Amorphoplanes digitatis: one gene and its partner. The protein of the gene in region 2 interacts with the protein of the main gene of each other region in a pairwise test. Links are inferred from orthologs where the notes say so. Each region holds a gene or a part of one and is shown on either strand. Other genes may lie near its edges. The genes, in order: BJ971_RS19825 and BJ971_RS35805.

Region 1 (9,589 bases), 3.6 Mb from region 2 along the record:
GAGGAGGTCGACGCGGAGGCCCGCGCCCTTGGCGTTGGAACGCGAGTCGGTCACGTGCGCAGAATAGTCCCTTCGACTGGCGTAAGGGCACGCGGAAAGTTAGCGTCACGGGCATGGCTGTCAAGGTGCTCGCGATCGTGCTCGCAGGAGGCGAAGGCAAGCGCCTGATGCCCCTGACCGCGGATCGGGCCAAGCCCGGCGTGCCGTTCGGCGGCATCTATCGCATGATCGACTTCGTGCTCTCGAACCTGGCCGGCGGCGGGTTCCTGAAGATAGTCGTGCTGACCCAGTACAAGTCCCACTCGCTCGACCGGCACATCACCAAGACCTGGCGGATGTCGACGCTGCTCGGCAACTACGTGACGCCCGTGCCGGCGCAGCAGCGGCTCGGGCCGCGCTGGTTCGCGGGCTCGGCGGACGCCATCTATCAGAGCCTCAATCTGATCAACGACGAGCGCCCCGACTACGTCATCGTCTTCGGCGCGGACCACATCTACCGCATGGATCCGAAGCAGATGGTCGACGACCACATCGCCTCGGGCGCGTCGGTGACTGTCGCCGGCATCCGCCAGCCGAGGTCGATGTCCGACCAGTTCGGCGTCATCGACGTCGGCGCGGACGGCAAGCGGATCCGCGCGTTCCGCGAGAAGCCGGTCGACGTCGAGGGCCTGCCGGACGCACCGGACGAGATCTTCGCCTCGATGGGCAACTACGTCTTCACCACCCGGGCGCTGTGCGAGGCGGTCACCGCCGACGCGCAGAACCCGGACAGCAAGCACGACATGGGCGGCAACATCATACCGATGTTGGTAGAACGCGGTGAAGCAAACGTCTACGACTTCCGCGACAACGACGTGCCGGGCAGCACCGAACGCGACCGCGGCTACTGGCGCGACGTGGGGACGCTCGACTCGTTCTACGAGGCGCACATGGACCTGACCGCGACCGAGCCGGTCTTCAACCTCTACAACATGGACTGGCCGATCTTCACCAACTACGGCTCCTGGCCGCCGGCGAAGTTCGTGCACGGCAGCGACGACCGCCTGGGCCGCGCGGTCGAGTCCATGATCTCCCCCGGCGTGGTGATCTCCGGATCCCTGGTCGAGCGCTCGGTGGTCTCGCCGAACGTGCGGGTGAACTCCTGGTCCCACGTGGAGGGCTCGGTCCTGATGGAGGGCGTGCAGGTCGGCCGCCGCGCGGTGGTCCGCAACGCGATCATCGACAAGAACGTGATCATCCCGGAAGGCGCCGAGATCGGCGTCGACCTGGACCGCGACCGCAAGCGCTACACCGTCTCGGACGCCGGGATCGTCGTGGTCGGCAAGGGCCAGCTGATCGAGCTCTGAGCATTCAATAGCCGTCGCGCAGCGTCTGCGACGGCGAGACGCCGTAGCGTTCCCGGTAGGCGCCGGCGAAGCGGCCCAGGTGGGTGAAGCCCCAGCGGGTCGCCACCTCGCTCACGCTGAGCTGGTCCGGGCCGGCCCGGCTCAGCTCGGCGTGCACCCGCTCCAGCCGCAGGCGGCGCAGGTAGGTCAGCGGCGGCACGCCGACGTGCTGGCGGAAGGACTCCTGAAGCACCCGGATGCCCACGCCCGCGATGGCGGCCAGCTCGGCCGCGGTGAAGGGGCGGCCCGGCTCGGCGTGCATCGCGTCGAGGGTGCGCTTGACCGTGCGGGGGCGCCGCGCCGTCGGCCGGGCGGGCGTGCCGTCCACGTAGGGGTGCTCGACGGCCTGTGCGAGGCCGCTGACCGCCAGCTCGCGCCACTGGCGCAGCAGCTGCGGCAGCAGGCTGAGGCCGTCCGCCTGGCGTGCCTCGGCGTGCAGCAGGCGGATCAGGGCCAGCCAGGAGCGGCCCGGGCCGCCCGCGACGCCGAACGTCGCGCCCGGCGGCAGGATCAGGCCGAGCTCGCGCTCCAGGGCCAGGCGGTCCACCTTGACGCTGATCAGCCGGCAGTCCGCCGACCAGCGCAGGTCGATGTCGCCGACCGGGCGGAACACCGCCGCCCGGCTCGGGTCCGCCGTCGTCGCGGCGCCGCCGTGCCGCACGTGCACGCCGCCGGTCAGCGGCGCCAGCACGTGGTATGCCGTCTCGAGGGAGCCGCTGGCCAGGCAGATCTCCGCGCCGTAGCTGATCTCGCCGATCGTGACCGGGCCGAGCTGCACGACCTCGCCGGAGAACGCGAAGGTCTCGAGGCTGCCGGTCGGCGTCACCTCGATCGGCCCGTAGTACATCCGGCGGCAGAACGCGCGCGCCTCGTCCACGTCCCGGGTGCGCAGGCTGGAGTGGACCGCGATGTCCCCGCCCGGTGTCTCCGCAACGGGCTCCTGGCCGACCGCCCCTGCCGTGTCCATCAGGTCACCCTAGACCGGCAGAGGCGGCGAACGCCGCTCACACTTTTGCGGGCACCGGCCATTCGTACTCGGTGACGGCCCCGCTGCGGACCTCCACCTCGGCCAGCGCCGTGTCCGGATCGCGCCACACGACGTAGCGCCCCTCGGCGAGGCTGTCGATGACGACGCTGAACAGGACGCCGTCGCGCACGTACCGGGCACGGACCGCGGCGTGGGTGCGCCGGTCCGGCTCGCCGACCGGGCTGACCTCGATCTCGTGCCCGTGCAGGCTGCCCGGGGTGTGAATGACCAGCGCGCCGATGCCACGGCCGATGTTGAGCACCACCGTTCCCTGACCGGAGGGGTCGAGGGTGTGGTGATGATGGGCGCCCGCGCTCACTTGTCCTCCGGCTCCGGGTTGTTGAAGCCGTCGAACGGCACCCCGAGGTAGGGGAAGTTCTTCAGCAGCTTCGAGCTGGCGTCCTTGGCCGACAGCCCCTGCTCGACCAGCGCGGCCGCGTCGTCCGGGGTGAACTTCTCGTCCACCAGCGGGACGGTCACGCCGGCGATCGCGCGCAGCGAGATCGACACGACGTCGTCGGCGACGCGGCGCCCGTTCGGGAAGCCGGCCAGGTCACCGCCGAGGATGCCGAACGCGTTGGCGTCCTTGGTGGTGGGCGGGATCGCCGTGTTCAGCCGCAGCATGTCGGCCTGCACCGTGCCGGTGTTGTTCTGGAAGTTGTCGATGAGCCCGTCGGGGATGCCGGTGAGCAGGATCGCGACCAGGTCGGCGCGGGGCGTCTTGGCCTTGTTGAGCTCGGCCAGGTTGTCGAACAGGCCCGGGTAGAGCACCGGCAGCAGCCCGCCCAGCTCCGGCTGCTCGACGAACTCGGCGAAGCGCTTGTCCTCGCTCGGCGGCAGGCTGTTCCACAGGTCCTTCTGCGCCATCGGCACGATGACCTCGTTGAACAGCGGGTTGCCGAGCCGGGAGACCTGCACCTGCGGGCCCACGTACACGTCGTCGTTCTTGCGGCCGTGCCGGACCTGGACCTGGCGGCGGCTCGCGGAGGTCCACACGCCGATGACCGCCTCGGGGTCGCGGCCGCGGACCTTCTTCTTGCCGTCGCGGCGCACGTAGTGCAGCGGCAGCTGGATGGCGATGCTGTGCACGTTCATCTTGTCGGTGGCGTTGACCGCCTTGCCGGCGTAGTTGAACAGCTTCTGCCCGACCAGGTGCTTGTCCTGGAACGGCCGCAGCGTGCCGAGGTCGAAGATCGCGCCGAGGTCGACGAAGAACGGGTCGGCCCGCTGGCCGGCGAAGACCTTCTCGCCGGTCTTGAGCTTGTGCACCGCGTCAGCGGCCAGCTTGTCGTAGTCCGGGATCGACAGCGGACCGACGTTGCAGGGCGGGCAGGGCAGCTTCTCCGCGAGCACGGTGTGCTTGCCGCTGGCGTCGACCCGGGTCACCGAGTAGAACTGCCGCCGGTTCCAGTTCTCGCTGTCAAGCGACTCGATCGGGCCGGTGTTGTAGAGGAACGTCCGGTCGTTGCGCAGCTCGGTGCGGAAGCGGAACTGGTACGTCAGGTCGGGACGCCCGTCACCGTTCTTGTCGACGTGGATCTCGTAGAGCACGTCGTCGCCGAACTCGAAGAAGTTCGGTCCGCTCGCGGGAAGCTGGAGCGGGACGTAGTTGGCGATCAGGGTGACGGTGTCCGGGTGGTCCGGGCTGACGAACGCGTACAGGTCGGCGCTGTCGGCCACCGGGTCCTTGCTGATCTCCGGCGCTTCGCGGTGCGATGACATGAGTCTTCTTCCTTACTCAGGAATCGGGGGTCCTACCGGGCGAGGAAGCGGCTCAGCCGCGCTTGGCTGCCTTGAGGAGCTTCTCGGCGAGCTTCTTGTCGGTCAGGGTGACCCTGGAACCGCCGGAGAACACGTCGAACGTGCCCTTCTTCGCGTCGCGCAGCGACAGCACCAGCGGCTCGCTGTCGTTCGAGCCGCCCTTCTCACCGGCGACGCTCAGCCCGGCCACGCCTGCGGCGGAGACGCCGACGCCGACGGTGGCGGCGATAAGGACCCGACGGCGCGTGAGGCGACTGAACGCCCGTGTGCCGGAGTGGACACGACTCATGCTCGGCCTTTCGTCAAACGCCCCGGCGGTCTCCCGCCGGTCGCGCGTTTCGGGGGTATTGCCCGGGACAAACGTCGTCGACAGCCATCAGTACGAAGCCGCCACCGCAGTAGTTCAAAGCAATTTCCCAGAAAAGATTCCGTACCGGTTCCGAGGCGTGTTTTCGCAGCTCAGATCCCGGATGACCGGTTCGCGCACGAAGATCAATCCGAGTGACGACACGATCACGCGTCGCATTCGGACCGGGATTTTCGCAGGCCTGCGACGGGCGCGCGCGGCCGGCGACCGAAATCGGTCAGCGCCCCAGGCGGGCGTCCTCCATGGCCCGGCGCAGCGCCCGGGTCACCTGGTTGAAGACCCGGGGATCCACCGAGCTGTAGAGGGTGACTTCGTCGCCGCGGTACGCCGCCCTCAGCATCCAGCGGCGGGTGCGCGGCGGCCAGACGAGGATCGCCAGCGCGGCGATCAGCGCGCCGACGCCGGCGTACCAGCGGCCCGGCAGCGCGAGCTGCACCCAGACCCCGCCGGCGACGGCCAGCAGCAGGGCGGCGATGACCCGGCCGAGGCGGCTCGCCTCCTGCTCGACCCGGCCGACGTCGCGCAGGTCCACGAGCACGAAGGTGCGCACCGGACCGGACTGCCAGATGAACAGCTCCTCGGTGACGGCCGCGTCGGGGCCGCGGTAATAGGTGCGCACATGTCAGTAGAGCAAGCAGCGCAACGTGATCGCCATCCTACTGAGCGTTCAGGTCTCGAGCGCTACGGGCACCGGCCGCAGGTCGACCCGGACCGGCGTGTGGACGGTCAGTCCCGCGAGCCGCTCGCCGGTCACCTGGGCGACCACGAGGGTCTCCCCCACGGCGACGGTGACCCGGCTGGTCGGGCCGAGGAACGTCGTGGACACCACGCGCCCGGTGCCGTCGGCGTCCGGCACGACGTCGACCGATTCCGGGCGTACCAGGGCGGTGACCTCCGGCCCGCCCGACGCGGGCCGGACCAGCGGCAGGCGCGTGCCCAGCACCGAGACCGCGTCGCCGTCGAGGCGGCCCGGCAGCCGGTTACTGAGGCCCACGAAGTCCGCCACGAACGCGTTCGCCGGGCGCAGGTACACCTCGGCCGGCCCGGCCAGCTGTTCGAGGCGGCCCGCGCGCATCACGCCGACCCGGTCCGCGATCGCGAGGGCCTCCTCCTGGTCGTGGGTGACGAACAGGGTGGTGGTGCCGACCTCGGTCTGAATCCGCCGGATCTCGTCGCGCAGCTGCACCCGGACCTTGGCGTCCAGGGCGGACAGCGGCTCGTCGAGCAGCAGCACCTGCGGCTCGATGGCGAGTGCCCGGGCCAGCGCGACCCGCTGCTGCTGCCCGCCGGAGAGCTGATGCGGGTAGCGGGCCGCGTGCGCGGAGATGCCGACCAGGTCGAGCATCCGCGCGGCCCGGTCGCCGGACGCGCGGCGGCGCAGCTTGAGGCCGAACTGGACGTTCTCCAGCGCGGTCAGGTGCGGAAAGAGGCTGTACGCCTGGAACACCATGCCCATGTCGCGGCGGTTGGCCGGCAGGCCGCCGATGTCGCGGCCGCCGACCAGGATCCGGCCGCCGTCGGCGTCCTCGAGCCCGGCCAGGATGCGCAGCGCGGTGGTCTTGCCGCAGCCGGACGGGCCGAGCAGGGCGACGAGCTCGCCGGGCTCGATCTTCAGCGAGAACCCGTCGAGGGCGTGCACGGCGCCGAAACTGCGGCGCAGGCCATCGAGGTGTACCGCGACGCCGTTCATCGCCGTGCCCTTCTACTTTCGCCGAACAGGGACAGGAGCAGGAGCAGGACGAACGCGAGAATTAGCGCGGCGAGCGACACCGCGACGCTCATCGTGGCGCTGCTCTTGGCGAGCAGATTGATCGCGACCTGCAGGTTGGTGCGGTTCAGCAGCGACGCGATGGTGAACTCGCCGAGCACCAGCGCCACGGTCAGGAACGCCGCGGAGAGCACCGCCGAGCGGATGTTCGGCAGCACCACCCGCACCATCACGGTCGTCCAGCCCGCGCCGAGGCCGCGGGCGGCCTCGGCGAGCGTGCGGACGTCGATCGCGGACAGCCCGGCGTCGATCGCCCGATAGGCATAGGGCAGAACCAATATCGTGTACGCGAAGGTCAGCGTCAGCGACGAGCCGCCGATCAGGTAGTTGACCCAGGCGTACACCGGGGCGAGCCCGACCACCAGCACGATCGCCGGGATGGTCAGCGGCAGCAGGCAGAGGAACTCGACGAGCGGCCGCATGCCGGGCAGGCGCAGCCGGACCCAGATCGCGGTCGGCACCAGCAGCACCAGCATCAGCAGCGTGGTGAGCGCCGCCAGGCCCAGCGACGCGAGGATGCCCTCGGCCAGGTCCGGATAGGTCGCGGCCAGGCGCGGCCAGTCGGCCAGCAGCGACCACGTCCCGCCGTCGCGGGTGCTGAACTCCAGCATCGCGACGAGCGGCAGCAGGAAGAAGACGCCCGCCACGCTCAGCACGGCCCAGCGGAACACGCGTTGCCGGCGTGCCCGGCGCGCCCTCAGCCCAGCCATCGCGCGGTCCGCCGTTGCAGCAGGGTGTAGCCGGTCATCACCACGGCGACCACGACGACCATGCCGAGCGCCATCGCCTTGCCCAGGTTCTGCTGGCCGAGGACGACCTCGCTGGTCAGGGCGCCGCGGATCTGCAGCGGCACGATCGGGTTGCCCTGGCTGACCAGGGCGGCCGCCGTCGCGTACGCGGAGAAGGCGTTGGCGAAGAGCAGCAGCGCCGAACCGAGGAACGCGGGTGCGAGCAGCGGCCCGGCGACCCGGGTCCAGTACTGCCAGGTGGAGCCGCCGAGGCTCTCGGTCGCCTCGCGCCACTGCGGGCGGATGCCGTCCAGCGCGGGCAGGAAGACGATGACCATCAGCGGCACCTGGAAGTAGGTGTACACCAGCGCGAGCCCCGGCAGCTCGAAGAGCCAGACGCCGCCGGCGTACAGGTCGATGCCGAGGTGGTCGCGCAGGAAGACGGTGACGAAGCCGGAGAGGCCGATCGTCGCGATGAAGGCGAACGCCAGGGTGACGCCGCCGAACTGGGCCAGCACACCGGAGGCGGCGGTGACGACGCGCCGCAGCGGCCCGCCGGGGCGCGCCGTGACCAGGGCGTAGGCGAGCACGGCGCCGAGGACCGCGCCGATCGCGGCGGTGACCGCGGACAGCGCGACGCTGCGGGCGAACGCGTCCAGGATGTACCCCTCGCCGAGCGCCGCGACGTTCGACCAGGTGAAGCCGCCGTCGCCGGCGAACGCGCCGACCACGACGACGAGCGTGGGGATGATGAGGAAGACCGCGACGTAGGCGAGGAACGGGACGGTGCCGAGCAGGCTGCCCGCCCGGACCCGCGGCTTGGCGGCCGGCGGGTCCGGGCGGTCGGAGACGGTGGCCATTCTCAGCCGATGGCCTTCGCCCAGTTCGCCGCCAGGTACTCCTTGGCCTTGGTGGTCTGCGCCTCGGTCTGGAAGACCGGGGTGCCGTCCACCTTCGGCAGCGCCGCGAACGCGGCCGCGTCGATGGTGCCCGCCTTCTGCATCGCGTCGGCGCGCACGGGCCGGGCGCCGCCCTTGAGCCAGAGGTTCTGGCCCTCGTCGGAGTAGAGGAACTCCTGCCAGAGCCGGGCCGCCGCGGGGTGCGGCGCGTCCTTGCTGACCGCCTGCACGTAGAAGGAGCCGAGCACCGCGTTGGCGGGCACCAGGGTCTTCCAGTCCAGCTTGCCCTTGAGCTTGGTGCCCTGCGCGACGTTGAGGTAGTCCCAGTCGATGACGACCGGCGTCTGGCCGGACTCGACCGTCGCCGGCGTCGGGTCGACCGGCAGGAAGTTGCCCGCCTTCTTCAGCTTGGCGAAGAAGTCCACGCCGGGTGCGATGTCGTCGGCCGAGCCGCCGCTGCCCAGGGAGGCCATCATGACGCCCGCGAACGCGGCGCCGGCCTGTGTCGGGTCGCCGTTGAGCGCGACCTTGCCCTTGTACTCGGGCTTGAGCAGGTCGGCGACGCCCGACGGCGCTGGCACCTTGCCGGCGTCGTAGCCGATCGACATGTAGCCGCCGTAGTCGTTGGTCCAGGTACCGTTCGCGTCCTTGAGCGCGTCCGGGATCTCGGCCCAGGTCGCCGTCTTGTACGGGGCGAACTTGGCGACGTTGGCGGTCGCCACCGCGCTGCCGAGGTCGAACACGTCGGGCGCCTTGTCCTGGCCCTTGAGCTGGTCGGCGGCGTTGATCTCGTCCTGGCTGGAGGCGTCCGGCTGCGCCGAGTTGACCTTGATGCCGTACTTGGTGCCGAAGGCCTTGATGATCTCGCCGTAGTTCGCCCAGTCCGGCGGCAGGGCGATGACGTTGAGCTCGCCCTCCTTCTTGGCGGCCGCGACCAGCGCGTCCATGCCGCCCAGGTCGGCGGCGCTGGTCGCCGTCGCGGCGGCGGTGCCGGAGCCGGCGCTCTCCTTCTCGGGCGGCGAGCAGGCCGCGGTTCCGGCGAAAGTCGTGACCGCCACCAGGGCCGCGGCGGTGCGGGCAAGGGTACGCACTTGATCCTCCATCCATCGGTGCCGACAGGGACGGCACCGCGTTGCCGATCTTGGGGGTGCCGGGTGGATCTCCGGCGGGCGGCGGGCGAAGATCAGCCGTCGGCTGCCTGAATGACAGCCGCCGCGAGCTGGTCGTTCTCCGCCGCCCCGCCGGGTGGGGCGAACCGGTCCCGGGTGTAGCCGTACGCGACGCCGCTGCGCGGGTCGGCGAAGCCGAGCGAACCGGCCGCGCCGGAGTGTCCGAGCGCGGCCGGGCCGAGGAAGGGATAGATCGTGGTCAGGGCCTCGAAGCCGAGGCCGAAGCGGTTGCCGGTGGCACCGGTCAGCAGGTCCCGTGCGGGCCCGCCTGCGGTGCCGAACTCCGTGATCGTCCGCGGATGCAGAAGTGGCGCGATTCCGTCCACACCCGACAGTGCCGCAGCATACAGCCGGGCGACGCCCCGCGCGCTAGCCACTCCGCCCGCCGAGGCCTGGCCGAGGCGGCGCACCGTCCGGCTGTTCGCGAACGCGACGAGGTCGGTCGGCGGGTCGGCGTGCCGGTTGAGCGCGATGCCGGCCAGGCT
Region 2 (9,575 bases):
GGATCAGCGACTCGGTGCCGCCGCCCGTCACGCTGCCGACGACGTCCGGCGCGGCCGTGCCCGGCCCGCCGCCGAGCAGCCGCGCGGCGGAGGTGACAAGCGCGTTCTCCATGACCAGCAGGGACGGGAAGGCGGTCGGGTCAAGGCCGTTGACGTGCGCCGAGATCGCGTACGCGGCCCGCGCCAGATCGTCCAGCCCGGCGACGGCCGGGTCGTAGACGTACGCGAAGAGCCGGCCGCCGTGCGTGGGCAGGTCGACGGTCCGCAACTCCCGCAATTCGGCGAGCACCTGGTCGGTCGGCACCCCGTTGCACGGCAAGGCTTCGATCATGGCCACGACGCTAGTCCTGGTACCGGCGCAGGAGCGTGACCGCCGCTCCGACCAGCAGGGCGGGTACCAGGGTGAAGCCGATCAGAACGCCGAGCCGGGCCGCCGAGTCCTGTGCCGCCGCCTCGCCGGTCGACGACGAGACGTAGCCGAAGAGCTGGAGGATCAGCGCGTAGATGCCCGGGCCCAGCGCCAGGCCCAGCGTCTCCCCCGCCGTCCACAGGCCGGTGAAGACGCCCGCCTGGCGGCGCCCGGTCCGCACGGTGTCGCGCTCGATCAGGTCGGGCAGCATCGCCAGGGCGAAGACCTGCTGCCCGGCGTAGCCGCAGCCGATGAGGGCGGTGAGCCCGTACACCGCCAGGGCCGGCAGGGCCGGCGACAGCAGCAGGGATAGGGCGCCGCCGGCGAAGAGCAGGGAGGCGGCGATCAGCCCGCGCCGCTTGCCGTGCCGGGCGCCGACCCGGGTCCAGAGCGGCATGACCAGCAGCGCCGGGCCGACGAAGGCCGCGAACATGAAGGTCGCGCCGGAGTCCTGCCGGATGACGTGGTCGGAGAAGTACTGGACGCCCGCGAGCATCGTGGCGATGCCGGCCGCCTGGACGATGCAGCAGAGCAGCAGCGCCCGGAACGACGAGTTGCCCGCCGCTACCCGTAGCTGCGCCCGCAGGCTCGGCTCCGGCTCGGGGGCCGAGTGGGACTCCGCGGTGCGGGTACCGAAGAAGGCGCTAAGGGCGCCCACGACGATGAGGGTGCCGACGAACGCGCCGGCCAACCGGTGGCCGGCCAGGCCGCCGCCGCCCAGGTCGACGATCAGCGGGGCCAGCGCGCCGGAGACCAGGATCCCGCAGGCCAGGACCGCGACCCGCCAGGTCATCAGCCGGGTGCGCTCGGCGTAGCCGTCGGTGATCTCGGCCGGCATCGCGACATACGGCACCTGGAAGAAGGCGAACGCGGTGGCCGCGGCGAGGAACGCGGCCGCGACGTACGCACCGGCCAGGCCGCCGGCGCCGAACGGCCCGGCGAAGATCGCCGCGAAGAGCACGGCGAGCGCGAGGCCACCGCCCAGCAGGAACGCGCGCCGGTTGCCGGTGCGGTCGGAGATCCGGCCCGCGACCGGGTTGATCAGGACGTCCCAGGCCTTCGGCAGCAGCACGAGCAGTCCGGCGACGCCCGCGGCGACACCGAGCGTGTCGGTCAGATATGGCAGAAGGAGTAGGCCCGGCACCGTCCCGAACGGCCCGGTGACCAGCGAACCCAGCGAATATCCCGTGACAACGCGGCGGGGCAGCCGTACGCCGTGCGAGGGACCGGTGACCGTCATGGACGCGGATGGTAACCATCGTTGGGCCGCTGGGCATACGCTTCGGCGAATGGAGCTTTCCCCACGGCCTACCCGGGTCGCCGCCGGGGTCGCGGCGAACCATCCGGCGACGGCGGAGGCGGGGCTGCGGATCCTCCGGGCCGGGGGCACTGCGGCGGACGCAGCGGTCGCCGCCGTGCTCGCCACCTGCGTCGCCGAGACCATTTACACCGGCCTCGGCGGTGGCGGCTTCGCCACCTACTTCGACGCGGCCAGCGGCTCGGTGACCTGCCTGGACTTCTTCGTCTCGGTGCCCGGAACGGACGGGGACCGCCAAGCCGGGCCGATGATCGCCGTCGACGTGTTCTTCGGCGGCATGCCGCAGGTCTACTCGATCGGCGGCGCCAGCGTCGCCGTGCCGGGCGTGCCGGCCGGCTGCGGCGAGGTGCACCGCCGCTGGGGCCGGCTGCCCTGGGCCGACCTGGTCGAGCCGGCGCTCGGCCTGGCCCGGACCGGAGTCGCGCTGCCGCCCGCGCACGCCCGGACGCTCGGCTCGTGCGCCCCGGCGCTCGCGCACGGCGAGGGCGCCGCGTTCTACGCACCGCGCGGGAACCTTCTGCAGGGCGGCGACCTGCTCTTCCACCCGGGGCTCGCGTCCGCGCTGGAGGGGCTCGCCGCCGAGGGGCCCGCGCTCTTCTACACCGGTTCGATCGCGTCGCTGATCGTCGACACCGTGCGGGCCGGCGGCGGCGCGCTCGGGCCGATCGATCTCGCGGCCTACCGGGTGCTGGAGACGCCGGTCGACCACGCCACGCTGGGTTCGTACCGGGTGCGGGCCCGGCACGATCTCAATCGGACGGTCGACACGATCGCCGCGCTGCCGCGCGGCCTGCCGGACCAGTCGCGACCGGCCCGGGCGGTCGCCCTCGCGGCCGCGCTGCGGGACCGCGGCCGGCAGAAGATCGGCGACACCACGAACGTCTCGGTGGTCGACACCGAGGGCAACGCCTGCGTGATCACCACGACGATGGGGCTCGGCGCCGCGGTCTGGCTGCCCGGGCTCGGCATCAACATGAACTCCATGCTCGGCGAGGGCGAGCTGATCACCGACGACCTGTCGCCCGGCGTCCGGATGTCGTCGAACATGTGCCCGCTCGTGGTCATCGACGCCGCCGGGGAGCTGGCCGTCGCCGCCGGGTCCGCGGGCGCCTCGCGGATCCGCACGGCGCTGGTGCACACGCTGCTGGGGGTGCTTGTCGACGGGGTCGACACCCCGGACGCGATCGCCCGGCCCCGCTTCCACGTGGTCGACGACACGGTCCACGCCGAGCCGGGCTGTCCCGGCGACGAGCTGGCCGCCCTGTCCGAGGCGGGCTGGATCGTGAACCAGTGGCCGGACGTGGACCACTACTTCGGCGGCGTCACGGCGGTGGGTGCCGGCGGCGCGGCCGGCGACCCCCGCCGCGACGGCGTCGGGCTGCTGCTCACATAGTCCGTGCCGCGGTTTCCTCAGCGGCGTCGGCGACCTCCCGCAGTGCCACGTCCAGGTCGGTCGCGGCGAGGCCGAACGTCTGCTGCGTCTCGGTGCTGTCCATGAGGAACGGCGCGTAGAACTGGTAGTCCATCTCCGCCAGCTCCCGGGCCATCGGGACGACCGTGCCGGCGGCGCGCATCACGAAGCGCGGCAGCGACCGGACCGCGACCGGCTTGACGCCGGCCAGCGCGCAGTAGCGGTCGGCCAGGTCACGGACGCTGAGCGCGGCCGGCGACGGCACGTGCCACGCCCGGCCCAACGCCCGCTCGTCGCCGGCAAGGGTCACCAGCGCGCGGGCCATGTCCCCGGTGTAGGTGAACGTGTGCGGCGCGTCGACGTCGACCGGCGCCCAGGCCGTGCGGCCCTTGGCGATCGCCGGGAGCAGCACCGCCGAGAAGATCGACGCGGTGCCCGCACCGATGTAGTCCGAGCCGCGGACCTCGACCGTGCGCACCCCGCTGGCCAGCGCGTCCTGCCACATCGCGATCCGGACCCGGCCCTTGCGCCCGGTCGCGGCGAGCGGCGTGCGCTCGGTCATCCGGCCGCCGGGGACCGGGCCGTAGCCGTAGAGGTTGCCGGTGATGGCCAGGACGGCGCCGGCCGCGCCCGCGGCGGTGACCATCGCGGCGGCCAGCGGCGGCCAGAGCGTCTCCCACCGGGTGTATTTCGGGTTGGCGCAGTTGTAGAGCACGGTCGCGCCGCGGGTCAGGTCGGTGAGCCGGGCCGCGTCGGTCGCGTCGGCGGCCACCCGCTCGATCAGTGGATGCTCCGGCCCGCCGCCGCTTCTGGTCACGACGCGCACGGACTCGCCCTGCCCGGCGAGCAGGCGGGCCACCGCGGAACCGACGGGGCCGGCGCCGACGATCACGTGGTTCGACATCATGTTCTCCCTTGTAAGCACTGCTCTCTGTTGAGAACAACAATCTCACCTATGCCGAAACTTGGCAAGAGCAGTGCTCTCCTTTGTGGCACACTTGCCGCCATGACCGCTGCTTCGATCCGTGCCCGGGTGCGCGCCGAGATGACCGACGAGATCAAGACCGTGGCCCGGCGCCACCTCGCCACCGACGGCGCCAACCTGTCGCTGCGCGCGGTCGCCCGCGACCTCGGCATGGCCTCGTCCGCGGTCTACCGCTACTTCGCCAGCCGAGACGACCTGCTCACGGCGCTGATCATCGACGCGTACAACGCGCTCGGCGCCGCCGCCGAGGAGTCGGCCCGCACCGGCGGCCACGCGGAGCGCTTCCTGGCGCTCTGCCACACGGTCCGCGACTGGGCGCTGGCCAACCCGCACGAGTGGGCGCTGATCTACGGCAGCCCGGTGCCCGGCTACCAGGCGCCGCGGGACACCGTCGAGCCCGCCATCCGGGTCATCCTGCAGGTCGGGGCGATCGTGCACGACGCAACCCTGGCCGGCGACGTCGAGGCCGGTGAGCCGATCACCGGCCCGCTCCTCGCGGAGCTGGAGGTCGTCGCCGAGCACACCTCGCCGGGCGCGCCGCCGCAGCTTGTCGCGCGCAGCATGGGCGCCTGGATCCACCTGTGCGGCGCGATAAGCGCTGAGCTGTTCGGGCAGCTCAACAACACGATCGACCAGCGCCGGGAGTTCTTCGAGCTCCAGATGCGCGGCGAGGCCGCCGCGATCGGGTTCCGCTAGATGGGTGGCGCGTGGTGATGTTCGGGGTTCGGTTGCGGTGGACGGGTGGGGCCGGGGGTGACCACGCACGGCTGGTGGAGCGTTTTTACGCTCGTGCGTGGTCACCCCCGGCCCCACCCTTGCATGGGGGGTCCGTTGCGGTGGGGTGTTGGTTCCTCGCTGGTGGGTGCGTGGGTGGGCTTTTGCGTGCACCTTGCGGTGGGTGGTCTGGCTGCCGCGCGGTGGGCTCGGCAGGGGGTTTGGTCGGGCGGGCCGGGGTGGGTGGTGGGTCAAGCGGACGTACCTTGCCGGTCGCGGTCAGCGGATAGCTAGGGGCGTCTGGCGTGGACGACGTGGCCGCCCGGGGTGTCCCGGGGGACGTCGGGCCGGCCGAACCAGCGGGCCGCGAGCTCGGCGGGGCCGAGGTCCTCGATCTCGCCGAAGCCCCGGGCGCGCAGTTCGGCGGCGAGGTCGTCCGGCATGAAGTAGGTCTGCCACGGCTCCCCGATGCGCGCCACGCGCGCCGCGCGGGCCTCCAGGGCTGCCCTCCGCTCGGGCGACATCGACGACGGCGGCATCGCGTAGTCGAAGACGACCTCGGCCCGCTCGGTCGCCGCGATCACGTCGAGCGTCTCGTCGAAGCCCGCCCGGGTCAGGTATGGCACCACGCCGAGCCAGAGGAAGAACGCGCCCGGCTCGGCCGTGAGCCCCAGCTTCCCGGTCTCGAAGTCCACCGGCACGTACGTCACGGTCTCCGGCACCGCGATACCGGCCTCGGCCAGCCGCTGCCGCTTGTACGCCTGGGTGTCCGGGTGGTCGACCTCGAAGACGCGCAGCTCCGGCCACGGATTGCGGTACGCGAACGTGTCCAGCCCCGCGCCGAGGACGAAGAGCTGCCGGGTGCCGTTGCCGACCGCGACGGCCAGGGCGTCCTCGGCGAACCGGGTCCGCGCGGCGATGAACAGGCGCATGGCCCGCCGCCCCGGCGCCTCCTCGGCGTCCGGCGGCACGCCCAGGATGCGCACGGCCAGCGGATCCGAGAAGATCTCGCCGCCCTCGATGAGCTGATGGGCCGCCCGGTAACGGGCCGCGCTGAAGGCCGTCCGGCTCGGCTGTCCCGTCTCCATCAGGGCAGCCAGCTCGCGCGGGCCATGTCCACGTGTTCGCCCTTCATCGGCACGCCCTCGCTGAGCAACCGCTGCCGCGCCTCCTGCTCGTGACCCGGCGGCGTCCGCCCGGCGCTGTTGACCACCCGGTGCCACGGTACGCCGCCGCCGTGCCGCGCCATGATCGAGCCGATCTGCCGCGCCGAGTTGCGGCCCGACCGCTCGGCCAGCGCGTCGGCGACCGCCCCGTACGACATGACCTTGCCCTCGGGGATGCTCTCCACGAGCCGGAGGACCTCTTCCACGTACTCCTGCGGTGTCACCGGCGCCACGATATGGGATCTCACCCCGGCCGAACAGCGCCCGGCGAGCAGAATGGGCGGGTGCGTGAACAGGTGACCGGTGCCCGGCGGGTCGTGGTGAAGGTGGGTTCGTCCTCCCTGACCACCGCGGCCGGCGGAATCGACGAGCAGCGGATGGACGCCCTCGTCGACGTGCTCGGCGCGCTGGCCACGCAGGGCCGGGAGGTCGTGCTGGTCTCCAGCGGCGCCATCGCCGCCGGCCTAGCCCCGCTCAAGCTGCGCCGGCGCCCGCGCGACCTGGCCACCCAGCAGGCCGCGGCCTCGGTCGGCCAGGGCCTGCTGATGGGCCGTTACACGGCGGGCTTCGCCCGGCACGGGCTGACCGTCGGGCAGGTGCTGCTCACCGTCGACGACGTGACCCGGCGCGCGCACTACCGCAACGCCTACCGCACGCTGCGCAAGCTGCTGGACCTCGGCGCGCTGCCCATCGTCAACGAGAACGACACGGTCGCCACCGACGAGATCCGGTTCGGCGACAACGACCGGCTCGCGGCCCTGGTTGCCGCCCTGGTCCACGCCGACCTGCTGGTCCTGCTCTCCGACGTGGACGCGCTGTACACCGGCAGCCCGTCCTCCCCCGGCGCCCGCCGGGTGTCGGTGGTGCACAGCGACGCCGACCTGGCGGACATCTCCGTCGGCACGCCGGGCGCCTCCGGAGTCGGCACCGGCGGCATGGTGACCAAGGTGGAGGCGGCCCGGATCGCGACCGGATTCGGCATCCCGGTGGTGCTGACCGCGGCCGGCCTCGCGGGCCCCGCCCTGGACGGCGCCGAGATCGGCACGCTGTTCCACGCGGCCGAGCGCCGCCCGACGGCCCGGCTCTTCTGGCTCGCGCACGCGACCTCCCCGCGCGGGCGGCTGCACCTGGACCCGGGCGCGGTGGCGGCGGTCGTGGCGCGGCGCAAGTCGCTGCTGCCGGCCGGGATCACGGCGGTGGACGGCTCGTTCGCGGCCGGGGATCCGGTCGACCTGGTCGACGCCGGCTCGGGCGCGCCGGTGGCGCGCGGCCTGGTGAACTACGACGCGGTGGAGCTGCCGGCGCTGCTGGGGCGCTCGACGCCGGAGCTCGCGGCGGCGCTCGGCCCGGGCTACGAGCGCGAGGTGGTCCACCGCGACGACCTGGTCCTGCTGTGACCGTGCGTGATTTCGCCGGACTTCCGGTGCAGGATTGAGCCGTCGCCGTCAGCCCGGCGGGTACAACGAGGAGTCGAGATGACCGTGCTTGCGCAGGCCTCCGACGCGCGGGTCGCCGCCGTCGACCTGGCCGCCGCCACCCGCGCCGAGAAGGACGCCGCGCTGCTGCTGATGGCCGACCGGCTGGTCGAGCGCGCCGACGACATCGTCGCCGCGAACGCCGTCGACGTGGCGAACGCCCGTACCGGTGGATCGTCCGAGGCGATGATCGACCGGCTGACGCTGACCGGCGAGCGGGTCGCCGCGATGGCCGACGGCCTGCGGCAACTCGCCGCGCTGAACGACCCGGTCGGTGACGTGGTCCGGGGATCGAAGCTGGCCAACGGCCTCGAGCTGCGCCAGGTCCGTGTCCCGTTCGGGGTGGTGGGCATCATCTACGAGGGCCGGCCGAACGTGACAGCGGACGCCGCGGGCATCTGCCTCAAGTCCGGCAACTCGGTGCTGCTGCGCGGCTCGGGCTCGGCCATGAGCTCGAACGCGGCGATCGTGTCGGTGCTGCGCAAGGCGGTCGCGGACGCCAACCTGCCGGCGAACGCGATCCAGCTGCTTGACGCGTCGACCCGCGACTCGGTGAAGGAGCTGATGCGGGCCCGCGGCCTGGTCGACGTCCTGATCCCCCGCGGCGGCGCCTCGCTGATCAAGACCGTGGTCGAGGAGTCGACGGTTCCGGTGATCGAGACGGGCGTCGGCAACTGCCACGTGTACGTGGACGAGGGCGCGGACCTGGAGAAGGCGCTCGGGGTGGTGCTGAACTCGAAGACCCAGCGGCTGTCCACCTGCAACACGGCGGAGTCGCTGCTGGTGCACGCGTCGATGGTCGAGTCGTTCCTGCCGATGGTGATCGAGGAGCTGGTGGCGGCCGGCGTTACCGTGCACGGCGACCCGCGGGTGGCCGGCTTCGACGGCGTCGTACCGGCGACCGAGGAGGACTGGGGCACGGAGTACCTGTCGGCGGACATCGCGGTCGCGGTGGTGGACTCGCTGGACGACGCGCTGGACCACATCCGCCGCTACGGCACGGGCCACACCGAGGCGATCGTGACCGAGAGCGTCGTGTCGGCCCGCCACTTCGCGGCCCGGGTCGACGCGGCGGCCGTCATGATCAACGCGTCGACGCGCTTCACCGACGGCGGCGAGTTCGGCTTCGGCGCGGAGATCGGCATCAGCACCCAGAAGCTGCACGCGCGCGGCCCGATGGGCCTGCCCGAGCTGACCTCGACGAAGTACATCGTCACCGGCAACGGCCACACCCGCTGAACCACGACGGCCGCCGTCCCGCAGCTGCGGGACGGGCCGTTCGGCTCTAGTACGACGGCAGCGACGGGTCCACGGTGTTGACCCACGACACGATGCCGCCCTGCACGTGCACGGCGTCCTTGAAGCCCGCCGCCTTCAGCGCCGCGAGGGCCTCCGCCGAGCGCACGCCGGACTTGCAGTGCAGCACGATCTGCCGGTCCTGCGGGAAGCGGGACAGCGCACCGCCGGACAGGATGTCGCCCTTGGGGATCAGCGTCGCGCCCGGGATGCTGACGATCTCGTACTCGGCGGGCTCGCGGACGTCGACAAGGAACACGTCCTTGCCCGTGTCCATCCAGTCCTTGAGCTCGCGCGCGGTGATCGTCGCGTTCAGGGTGGCCTCCTGCGCCTCCTCGGAGACCGCGCCGCAGAAGTCCTCGTAGTCCTCGAGCAGGTCGGTGACCGTCGGGTTCTCGCCGCAGAGCGCGCACGCCGGGTCCTTGCGGACCCTGACCTTGCGGTACTCCATCTCCAGGGCGTCGTAGACCATCAGCTTGCCGACCAGCGGCTCGCCGATGCCCGTGATCAGCTTGATCGCCTCGTTGACCTGGATCGAGCCGATCGACGCGCAGAGCACGCCGAGAACGCCGCCCTCGGCGCAGGACGGGACCATGCCGGGCGGCGGCGGCTCCGGGTAGAGGCAGCGGTAGCAGGGGCCGTGCTCCTCCCAGAACACGGACGCCTGGCCGTCGAAGCGGTAGATCGAACCCCAGACGTACGGCTTGCCGAGCAGCACCGCGGCGTCGTTGACCATGTAGCGGGTCGCGAAGTTGTCGGTGCCGTCGACGATCAGGTCGTAGCCGCCGAAGATCTCCTTGA

What was found.
Region 1: the proteins of BJ971_RS35805 (region 2) and BJ971_RS19825 interact in binary tests that used the Escherichia coli proteins (3 or more experiments, as listed by UniProt). The link is inferred for Amorphoplanes digitatis from one-to-one orthologs.

The regions. Positions count from the first base shown.
Region 1 is NZ_JACHNH010000001.1:4,516,804-4,526,392, forward strand. Bases 4,220-7,218 are described here. They hold BJ971_RS19825 (ABC transporter ATP-binding protein), read right to left. Parts: upstream 6,231-7,218; coding sequence 5,208-6,230; downstream 4,220-5,207. Other genes in these bases: BJ971_RS19815 (hypothetical protein), read right to left, coding at 4,220-4,462; BJ971_RS19820 (DUF6232 family protein), read right to left, coding at 4,758-5,159; BJ971_RS19830 (ABC transporter permease), read right to left, coding at 6,227-7,018; BJ971_RS19835 (ABC transporter permease), read right to left, coding at 7,006-7,218. Outside these bases: glgA (glycogen synthase), read right to left, coding at 1-54; glgC (glucose-1-phosphate adenylyltransferase), read left to right, coding at 114-1,346; BJ971_RS19800 (AraC family transcriptional regulator), read right to left, coding at 1,351-2,352; BJ971_RS19805 (phospholipase), read right to left, coding at 2,390-2,731; BJ971_RS19810 (DUF4331 domain-containing protein), read right to left, coding at 2,728-4,134; more of BJ971_RS19815, read right to left, coding at 4,187-4,219; more of BJ971_RS19835, read right to left, coding at 7,219-7,896; BJ971_RS19840 (ABC transporter substrate-binding protein), read right to left, coding at 7,899-9,026; BJ971_RS19845 (serine hydrolase domain-containing protein), read right to left, coding at 9,119-9,589. UniProt on the Escherichia coli protein: Part of the ABC transporter complex CysAWTP involved in sulfate/thiosulfate import. Responsible for energy coupling to the transport system.
Region 2 is NZ_JACHNH010000001.1:8,080,643-8,090,217, forward strand. The notes cover bases 6,591-9,575. They hold BJ971_RS35805 (glutamate-5-semialdehyde dehydrogenase), read left to right. Parts: upstream 6,591-7,433; coding sequence 7,434-8,717; downstream 8,718-9,575. Other genes in these bases: proB (glutamate 5-kinase), read left to right, coding at 6,591-7,400; moeZ (adenylyltransferase/sulfurtransferase MoeZ), read right to left, coding at 8,764-9,575. Outside these bases: BJ971_RS35765 (pyridoxal phosphate-dependent decarboxylase family protein), read right to left, coding at 1-331; BJ971_RS35770 (MFS transporter), read right to left, coding at 342-1,649; BJ971_RS35775 (gamma-glutamyltransferase), read left to right, coding at 1,699-3,120; BJ971_RS35780 (NAD-dependent epimerase/dehydratase family protein), read right to left, coding at 3,113-4,042; BJ971_RS35785 (TetR/AcrR family transcriptional regulator), read left to right, coding at 4,145-4,819; BJ971_RS35790 (class I SAM-dependent methyltransferase), read right to left, coding at 5,128-5,925; BJ971_RS35795 (MGMT family protein), read right to left, coding at 5,925-6,227; more of proB, read left to right, coding at 6,240-6,590. UniProt on the Escherichia coli protein: Catalyzes the NADPH-dependent reduction of L-glutamate 5-phosphate into L-glutamate 5-semialdehyde and phosphate. The product spontaneously undergoes cyclization to form 1-pyrroline-5-carboxylate.